DNA from 2 places in the Rummeliibacillus sp. G93 genome. Region 1 is predicted to be linked to the other one. Evidence: a T-box and tRNA genes for the amino acid it is inferred to sense, from the RefSeq annotation. Region 1 holds a T-box; the other holds one or more tRNA genes.
The links. The T-box of region 1 lies ahead of ileS (isoleucine--tRNA ligase). A T-box ahead of a tRNA ligase gene usually reads a tRNA of that ligase, here a tRNA-Ile.
Positions count from the first base shown of each region.

Region 2: it has a tRNA-Ile gene. The T-box ahead of ileS (isoleucine--tRNA ligase) is inferred to sense a tRNA for this amino acid. The anticodon was not compared.

Region 1 is NZ_CP097314.1:943,329-947,731, forward strand. It holds gene M2M59_RS04670 (YggT family protein) at 1-77, shown strand, start outside; gene M2M59_RS04675 (YlmH family RNA-binding protein) at 173-961, shown strand; gene M2M59_RS04680 (DivIVA domain-containing protein) at 1,051-1,560, shown strand; T-box leader at 1,604-1,821, shown strand; gene ileS (isoleucine--tRNA ligase) at 1,881-4,403, shown strand, end outside.
Region 2 is NZ_CP097314.1:2,277,231-2,281,633, reverse strand. It holds rRNA gene M2M59_RS11445 (23S ribosomal RNA) at 1-134, shown strand, start outside; rRNA gene rrf (5S ribosomal RNA) at 262-377, shown strand; tRNA gene M2M59_RS11435 (tRNA-Val) at 386-461, shown strand; tRNA gene M2M59_RS11430 (tRNA-Thr) at 471-546, shown strand; tRNA gene M2M59_RS11425 (tRNA-Lys) at 555-630, shown strand; tRNA gene M2M59_RS11420 (tRNA-Leu) at 641-725, shown strand; tRNA gene M2M59_RS11415 (tRNA-Gly) at 762-836, shown strand; tRNA gene M2M59_RS11410 (tRNA-Leu) at 842-930, shown strand; tRNA gene M2M59_RS11405 (tRNA-Arg) at 959-1,035, shown strand; tRNA gene M2M59_RS11400 (tRNA-Pro) at 1,040-1,116, shown strand; tRNA gene M2M59_RS11395 (tRNA-Ala) at 1,133-1,208, shown strand; tRNA gene M2M59_RS11390 (tRNA-Met) at 1,230-1,303, shown strand; tRNA gene M2M59_RS11385 (tRNA-Ile) at 1,311-1,387, shown strand; tRNA gene M2M59_RS11380 (tRNA-Ser) at 1,398-1,490, shown strand; tRNA gene M2M59_RS11375 (tRNA-Met) at 1,518-1,594, shown strand; tRNA gene M2M59_RS11370 (tRNA-Asp) at 1,598-1,674, shown strand; tRNA gene M2M59_RS11365 (tRNA-Phe) at 1,694-1,769, shown strand; tRNA gene M2M59_RS11360 (tRNA-Gly) at 1,774-1,847, shown strand; tRNA gene M2M59_RS11355 (tRNA-Ile) at 1,852-1,928, shown strand; tRNA gene M2M59_RS11350 (tRNA-Asn) at 1,937-2,013, shown strand; tRNA gene M2M59_RS11345 (tRNA-Ser) at 2,017-2,107, shown strand; tRNA gene M2M59_RS11340 (tRNA-Glu) at 2,115-2,186, shown strand; gene M2M59_RS11335 (TraR/DksA C4-type zinc finger protein) at 2,357-2,878, shown strand; gene M2M59_RS11330 (isochorismate synthase) at 3,034-4,403, shown strand, end outside.

The DNA.
Region 1 (4,403 bases):
CACCGATTGTGGCGCTAATTGCTTTAAATTTAATTCAAACAGGCATATTTTATGTACTTAGCTATATAGTGTTTTAAAAAAGAGCCCCTTAAAAGGGCTCTCTTTTACAAGTTGCCACCACCCGAGTGTGGGGCTTTTTTGTTAGATAAGAAATTAAAAGGGAGACACTACAATGGAAGATGTATTTCAACATTTCAGGCCATCGGAGAGAGCCTTTATCGAACAAGTAATCGGGTGGAAAAAAGAAGTGGAGGATCAGTATGCGCCAAAGCTAACCGATTTTTTAGATCCACGCATGAGTCAGATTGTCCACAATATTATTGGGAAGAATGGCGATATACAAGTTTCTATGGCTGGTTTATTTGATGGAGCGGAGCGACAAAGAGCTCTCATTTATCCAGATTACTTTTTACCGTCAGAAGAAGATTTCAACCTAGTTATTTGTCAACTTAGCTATCCTTCGAAATTTGTTCATTTAAAACATCCAGATGTACTGGGCGCCTTATTATCGATTGGACTTGAGCGCTCTAAGTTTGGCGACATACGTGTGGGCTCAGAAACTGTTCAATTTGTTGTGGCCAAAGAAGTGTTTGAATATGTGAGGCTCAATCTGATTAGCGTTGGCCAAGCTAAAGTAGAAGTGGGGCAATTGCCTACGTCTGATACTTTATTGCCTCCTGATGCCGATTGGAAAGAGCAGTCAACAACAACAAGTTCTTTACGTTTAGATACTGTCATAGCTTCGGTTTATCCAATATCGCGCCAGAAAGCAGCTGCGTTCATCAATGGTGGGAAAGTAAAAGTGAATTTTGCCCTATGTGAACAAGTTTCTTTCGAATTGCAAGAATCCGATTTGATATCCATAAGAGGACTCGGCCGCTTTATCATTCAATCAATCGAAGGTAAGACAAAAAAAGATAAATACCGCATGAAAGTAGGGAAAATGGACCGAAAATCGTAATTTTCTTATAAAAATGCAGAATTTGAGTGAACTTCCAAATAGAGAAATGTATAATAATGAGTAAATGTAGTTAAGGAGAGGTGCAAATCATGCCATTATCGCCACTTGATATACATAATAAAGAATTTAGTCGCGGCTTTAGAGGATATAATGAAGATGAAGTAAATGAGTTTCTAGAACAAGTTATTAAAGATTATGAAATAGTGCTAAAAGAAAAAAAGGAGCTTGAGAATAAACTTCTTTCAAGTAACGAACAGATTGGGCACTATAACTCAATTGAAGAAACGTTGCAAAAGTCAATTGTCATTGCACAGGAAGCAGCAGAAGAAGTCCGTCGAAACTCTCAAAAAGAAGCAAAGCTAATTGTCAAAGAAGCTGAAAAAAACGCGGATCGTATAGTCAATGAAGCCCTTTCCAAAGCTCGCCGCATCGCAATGGAAATCGAAGAATTGAAAAAGCAATCAAAAGTCTTCCGCAATCGTTTCAAAATGATTGTCGAAGCTCAATTGGATTTAATTCAATCAGATGATTGGGATCATTTAATGGAATATGAAGTGGATACCGCAGAATTAGAGCATCTGGACCTGCCACAGGATTAGTACTTGACTGGAAGCGTCCATTTTAACTATAATGTCATCATATATAAAAGTAATGATGGAGAGAGTACTTTATAAGTGCCGTCTAGCGATTTAGGGATAGTGGAAGCCTAAACGAAACGCTTATAAAAGAAAATCACTCCTGAACTAGATTGTTGAAAGGGAAGTAGGCAATCTCGTCAACACCGCGTTAAGGTGTCTTAAGCGGCGCTTTTACAGCGCAACTAGGGTGGTACCGCGAGAAATCTCCTCCTCGTCCCTTTTTGGGATGAGGAGTTTTTTTATTTTAAAAATGAGTTTCAAGTAGTCAAGGAGGAATAAAAATGGATTATAAAAATACCCTGTTAATGCCAAAAACAGATTTCCCTATGCGCGGAAATCTACCAAACAATGAGCCGAAAATTCAAGATAAGTGGAAGGATATGGACATCTATACAAAAGTTCTAGAACGTACGAAGGATCGCCCAGCATTCATCTTGCATGACGGCCCTCCTTATGCAAATGGTGATATTCATATGGGCCATGCGCTCAATAAAGTATTAAAAGACATGGTAAATCGCCATCGTTCTATGACTGGGCACTATTCACCATACGTACCGGGCTGGGATACTCACGGACTTCCAATTGAGCAAGCTTTAACAAATAAAGGCGTTGACCGCAAGAAAATGACTGTAGCGGAATTCCGTGAACTTTGTAAAGAGTATGCATACGAACAAGTAGAACGCCAACGTGAACAATTTAAACGCATTGGAGTTCGCGGTGATTGGGAAAACCCATATATCACTTTGAAACCGGAATTCGAAGCGCGTCAAATTGGCGTGTTTGGCGATATGGCTAAAAAAGGCTATATCTATAAAGGATTAAAACCAGTGTATTGGTCTCCTTCAAGTGAATCTGCTTTAGCAGAAGCAGAAATCGAATATAAAGATATTAAATCTCCTTCTATTTATGTTGCTTTTGATGTTTTAGATGGAAAAGGTGTAGTAAATGCAGGGGAAAAATTCATTATTTGGACGACAACACCTTGGACGATTCCTGCGAACCTTGGTATTTCTGTAAATCCTGAATATACGTATGTAGTTGTAAAAGAGAATGGTCAAAAATACATTATTGCGAAAGGATTGCTTGAAGCGGTAGCTGAGAAGCTAGGCTGGGAAAATCCTGAAATCGATCGTGAAATCAAAGGGACGGACCTTGAAAATGTAACGGCGAAACATCCTCTATTTGATCGTGAATCACTTGTTATGCTGGGCGACCATGTAACGCTTGATGCTGGTACTGGTTGTGTTCATACAGCACCTGGCCATGGTGAAGATGACTATCAAGTCGGTAAGCGTTACGGACTGGAAACTTTATCAGTTGTAGATCATAAAGGCTGCTTAACAGAAGATGCGGGCGAGTTTGCTGGTATGTTTTACGATAAAGCCAACAAACCGATCTGCGAAAAATTGGATGAGGCTGGCGCGTTATTGAATCTTACATTCTTTGAACACTCATATCCGCACGATTGGCGTACAAAAAAACCTGTTATTTTCCGTGCTACACCACAATGGTTTGCATCTATTGATAAATTCCGTCCAGAGTTGCTTCAAGCTATCCGTGACACGAATTTTACGCCGGTATGGGGTGAAACTCGCCTGTACAACATGATTCGCGACCGCGGAGACTGGTGTATTTCACGTCAGCGTGCATGGGGCGTGCCAATTCCAGTCTTCTATGCAGAGAACGGGGAAGAAATTATCACTGAAGAAACCATCTCACACGTACAAAAATTATTCCGTGAGCATGGCTCAAATATTTGGTTCCAAAAAACAGCGAAAGAATTGCTACCAGTAGGATTCACGCATGAGGGATCGCCAAATGGAGAATTCACGAAAGAGACAGACATTATGGATGTATGGTTCGACTCTGGTTCATCTCACCAAGGTGTATTAGTTGAACGACCTGAATTACGTTATCCTGCAGACTTGTATTTAGAAGGCTCTGACCAATATCGCGGTTGGTTTAACTCTTCTCTTATCACTTCTGTAGCTATCAATGGCCATGCGCCGTACAAAGGATTGCTTTCACACGGCTTTGTACTTGATGGAGATGGAAGAAAAATGAGTAAATCGCTTGGCAATATCATTGCGCCAAGTAAAGTGATGAACCAATACGGAGCAGATATTTTACGTCTATGGGTAGCTTCTGTTGACTATACAGCAGACGTGCGTATTTCGATGGATATGCTGAAACAAGTGTCAGAAGTATATCGTAAAATCCGTAATACATTAAAGTTCTTACACGGTAATTTACACGACTTTAATCCAGAACAAGACTATGTATCGTATGAAAATTTACGTGAAGTCGATCAATATATGTACATGGAGCTACAAAAGCTGATTCAAACAGTACGTGATGCATACGATCGTTATGAATTTGCGACTGTTTATAAAGCAATCAACAACTTTGTAGCAGCAGAGCTAAGTTCATTCTATTTGGATATTGCAAAGGATGTTGTATATATCGAGGGTGCAGATGCTCAGCCGCGCCGTGCAATGCAATCCGTGATGTATGATACATTAAATGCGTTATTGAAATTATTAACGCCAATCATTCCGCATACAACAGATGAGATGTGGTCTTATCTAAGCTATGCAGATGCTGAAAGCGTCCAATTGACAGATATGCCTGATGCTGTTCAAAAAGAGAATTTCGAACAACTATCAGAAAAATGGACTTCTATTATGGCGATTCGAAACACAGTATTAAAAGCATTAGAAGAAGCTCGTAATGCGAAAACAATCGGGAAATCATTAGAAGCAAAAGTAACAGTCTTCGGTGATGAACAAACGGTTACTCTTTTA
Region 2 (4,403 bases), 1.3 Mb from region 1:
GCCCCCCTCAAGATGAGATTTCCCATTACGCAAGTAAGTAAGATCCCTCAAAGACGATGAGGTAGATAGGTTCGAGGTGGAAGTGTGGCGACACATGGAGCTGACGAATACTAATCGATCGAGGACTTAACCAAATTTCTTAAGAACCTTCAATTTACGTTTATCCAGTTTTGAGAGAACAAGAAATAGTTTTTTAAAAAAAGTTGTTGACTTTTCTAGAAAACATGGTATAATAATTCTTGTCCTTAAATAAATAATAGGTCTAGTAATGATGGCAAAGAGGTCACACCCGTTCCCATGCCGAACACGGAAGTTAAGCTCTTTAGCGCCGATGGTAGTTGGGGGCTTCCCCCTGTGAGAGTAGGACGTTGCTAGGCTGTAATATGGAGGATTAGCTCAGCTGGGAGAGCATCTGCCTTACAAGCAGAGGGTCGGCGGTTCGATCCCGTCATCCTCCACCATATTTATTCGCCGGTGTAGCTCAGTTGGTAGAGCAACTGACTTGTAATCAGTAGGTCGAGGGTTCGACTCCTTTCGCCGGCACCACTTAAAATGAGTCATTAGCTCAGTTGGTAGAGCATCTGACTTTTAATCAGAGGGTCGTAGGTTCGAATCCTACATGACTCACCATTTTAATCACGCGGGTGTGGCGGAATTGGCAGACGCACTAGACTTAGGATCTAGCGCCGCAAGGCGTGGGGGTTCGACTCCCTTCACCCGCACCATTTTAAATTAAATATTGCCAGATTAACACAGCATATGCGGAAGTAGTTCAGTGGTAGAACATCACCTTGCCAAGGTGGGGGTCGCGGGTTCGAACCCCGTCTTCCGCTCCAAATATGCCGGGGTGGCGGAACTGGCAGACGCACAGGACTTAAAATCCTGCGGTAGGTGACTACCGTACCGGTTCGATTCCGGTCCTCGGCACCATTTTTATAAATTAGAGAAATTTACATATGCGCCCATAGCTCAACTGGATAGAGCGTCTGACTACGGATCAGAAGGTTGTGGATTCGACTTCTGCTGGGCGCACCATTTCCGGGAAGTAGCTCAGCTTGGTAGAGCACTTGGTTTGGGACCAAGGGGTCGCAGGTTCGAATCCTGTCTTCCCGACCATTAAAAAAATTAATTTGGGGCCTTAGCTCAGCTGGGAGAGCGCCTGCCTTGCACGCAGGAGGTCAGCGGTTCGATCCCGCTAGGCTCCACCAAATTTTAAAATATAATATCATGGCGGCCTAGCTCAGCTGGCTAGAGCGTACGGTTCATACCCGTAAGGTCGGGGGTTCGATCCCCTCGGCCGCCATATTAAAGGACCTTTAGCTCAGTTGGTTAGAGCAGACGGCTCATAACCGTCCGGTCGCAGGTTCGAGTCCTGCAAGGTCCACCATTTAAATATCGGAGGAATACCCAAGTCTGGCTGAAGGGATCGGTCTTGAAAACCGACAGGCGGGTCAAACCGCGCGGGGGTTCGAATCCCTCTTCCTCCTCCATTATCACAAAATAATATATAACATTATCGCGGGGTGGAGCAGTTCGGTAGCTCGTCGGGCTCATAACCCGAAGGTCGCAGGTTCAAATCCTGCCCCCGCAACCAAATGGTCCGGTAGTTCAGCTGGTTAGAATGCCTGCCTGTCACGCAGGAGGTCGCGGGTTCGAGTCCCGTCCGGACCGCCATTTTTTTCAAAAGCATTATGGGTCGGTAGCTCAGTTGGTAGAGCATTAGATTGAAGCTCTAAGTGTCGGCAGTTCGATTCTGTCCCGACCCACCATGATGCGGGTGTAGTTTAGTGGTAAAACCACAGCCTTCCAAGCTGTTGTCGGGAGTTCGATTCTCCTCACCCGCTCCAAAATGGGCCTATAGCTCAGCTGGTTAGAGCGCACGCCTGATAAGCGTGAGGTCGATGGTTCGAGTCCATTTAGGCCCACCATTTATTATTCCGAAGTAGCTCAGTTGGTAGCAGCATCTGACTGTTAATCAGAGGGTCGCAGGTTCGAGTCCTGCCTTCGGAGCCATGTGGGGAAGTACTCAAGTGGCTGAAGAGGCGCCCCTGCTAAGGGTGTAGGTCGGGCAACCGGCGCGAGGGTTCAAATCCCTCCTTCTCCGCCATACAATTGGCCCCTTGGTCAAGCGGTTAAGACACCGCCCTTTCACGGCGGTAACACGGGTTCGAATCCCGTAGGGGTCATACTAAGTCTTTAGAACAGTTTATGTTCTAAAGACTTTTTTATTTTTATGTTAATCCGTTCAATATTTCGAGAATTTCCATCTCATCTTTTTTCTTTTCTTAAAAATCGAAAAATGGCTTTGAAAAGTTGTTTTTGGGGAATAAATAAGAAAGAATGGGAGGCTAAGTATATGAACGAACAACAATTACAACATTTAAAGAATGAATTATTGGATGAGCTGAAACGTATTGAAGAAAGGCCTGATAATGACAGGGTTTTTGAATCAACGGAGCTCTCTAACTATGATAACCATCCTGCTGATCAGGCGACAGATCTGACAGACCAAGCAACAGAGCTTGCAATGGATAAATTCCATGACTTTCAAAAAGAAGAAATTAAAGAAGCGCTTCGGGCCATGGAGGCTGGTACGTATGGTACCTGTGTAGTGTGTGGTAAAGAAATTCCTTACGAACGCTTAGAAGCAATGCCTAGAACTTTGACTTGCATAGAGCATGCGGAGGATACACTAGATACAACGGAACGTTCAGTTGAAGAAGGAGTTCTGACAGGGAATACTTCACATCCGAGCAATTTGAAGGATTACCGTGTTGACGGCGAAGATAGCTTTCTGGTTGTCGAAGAATATGGCTCATCAGATTCACCATCTGATAAAGGAAGCGAATCTGATGGAATTTATGATACAGATTTATAAAAGACTGCATTTACGCAGTCTTTTTGTTTTGTCCAAATTCCATGATTAGTCATTAAAAAAGCAAATAAGTGCCGAAAATTAATGAAAGTTGTATGATAGAATATATAGAAGTATGTACTTAGTAGATAAATGATCTACTGACGGAGGTAATTTTCATGAATCATCAGTTGTCGTCAACAATCGGCGACCAAAAGGATACAGAAAAAACAACACTGCAGTTTTTCTCAGAAACAATCGAAGTTAGCTCTTTGTCTGCATTAGCCTTTTTTCATGCGGGTGAAGAAGAATTTACTGGACAACGTTTTTTCTGGCAAAATCCTGATCAAACTTTTACGTTAGTTGGCTTAGGCCATGCACATATAATCGAAAGCGGATTAAATGAGGGACGTTTTGAAGAGGTCGACCAGCAATGGAAGAAGCTCACGCAGCATGTACTCACAAATGAGGAGAATGTAAGACCCGTATTATTCGGAGGTTTTACATTTGATCCTGCCAACACACAGTCAGGCGAGTGGGATGATGTGCCAGAAGCATTTTTCGCAGCTGCTACCTACCAGTTAATTATCCGTAACGGACACAGCTATATTAGCACAAACTATATAGCAGAACGGGAAGAAGCAGGACTGTTTCAGAAGCTTTGCAAAAAAAGAGATGAACTTCTCCGTGCAAGCTACACATTTGAGAAAGTGGAATACGCTAAACCAATAGTGGTTGAAAGTACAGAGCCCAATAAAGCTGCTTACCTTACATCGATTGAACAAGTAACAAATCTTATTCAAAAGAAAGAAGCGGACAAGGTAGTCATTGCGCGTTCACATGTTTTGAAATTTCAAGAGCCAGTTGCTTCAGCAAATGTACTTGCACAGCTAATGAATGAACAACAAAATAGCTATCTGTTTGGCTTAGAATATAAAAACCATTTCTTTTTTGGCGCCTCTCCTGAACGTTTAGTAAAAGTGCAAGATGCTTACGCATATTCATCATGTATAGCGGGTTCTATTAAACGTGGGAGATCAAGCGATGAAGATGAACGTTTAGGGCTTGAATTATACAATGATGCGAAGAACCGTTCAGAGCATCAATACGTAGTGGATATGATCGGCAAGACATTTAAGGATAATTGTTCTTCTTATTCAATCCCTAGCCAACCTGAACTATTAAAAATCCGGGATATCCAACACTTATTTACACCTGTTGAGGGACATTTAAAGAATGGAGCTACGATTTTGCAATTGGCGAAAACCTTGCATCCGACTCCTGCTTTAGGCGGTGTGCCGCGAATGCGCGCTATGGAAGTGATACGCCAATATGAACCGATGAACAGAGGTTTATATGCAGCACCAATTGGTTGGCTGGATGATCGAAATAATGGTGAATTTGCGGTTGCAATACGATCAGCATTATTAAATTCGAATAAAGCCTTTTTATATGCGGGCGGAGGCATTGTAGCTGATTCAACGCCACAAAGTGAGTATGAAGAGACACTTGTAAAATTCCGCCCAATGGTTCGCGCTTTAGGGGGTCA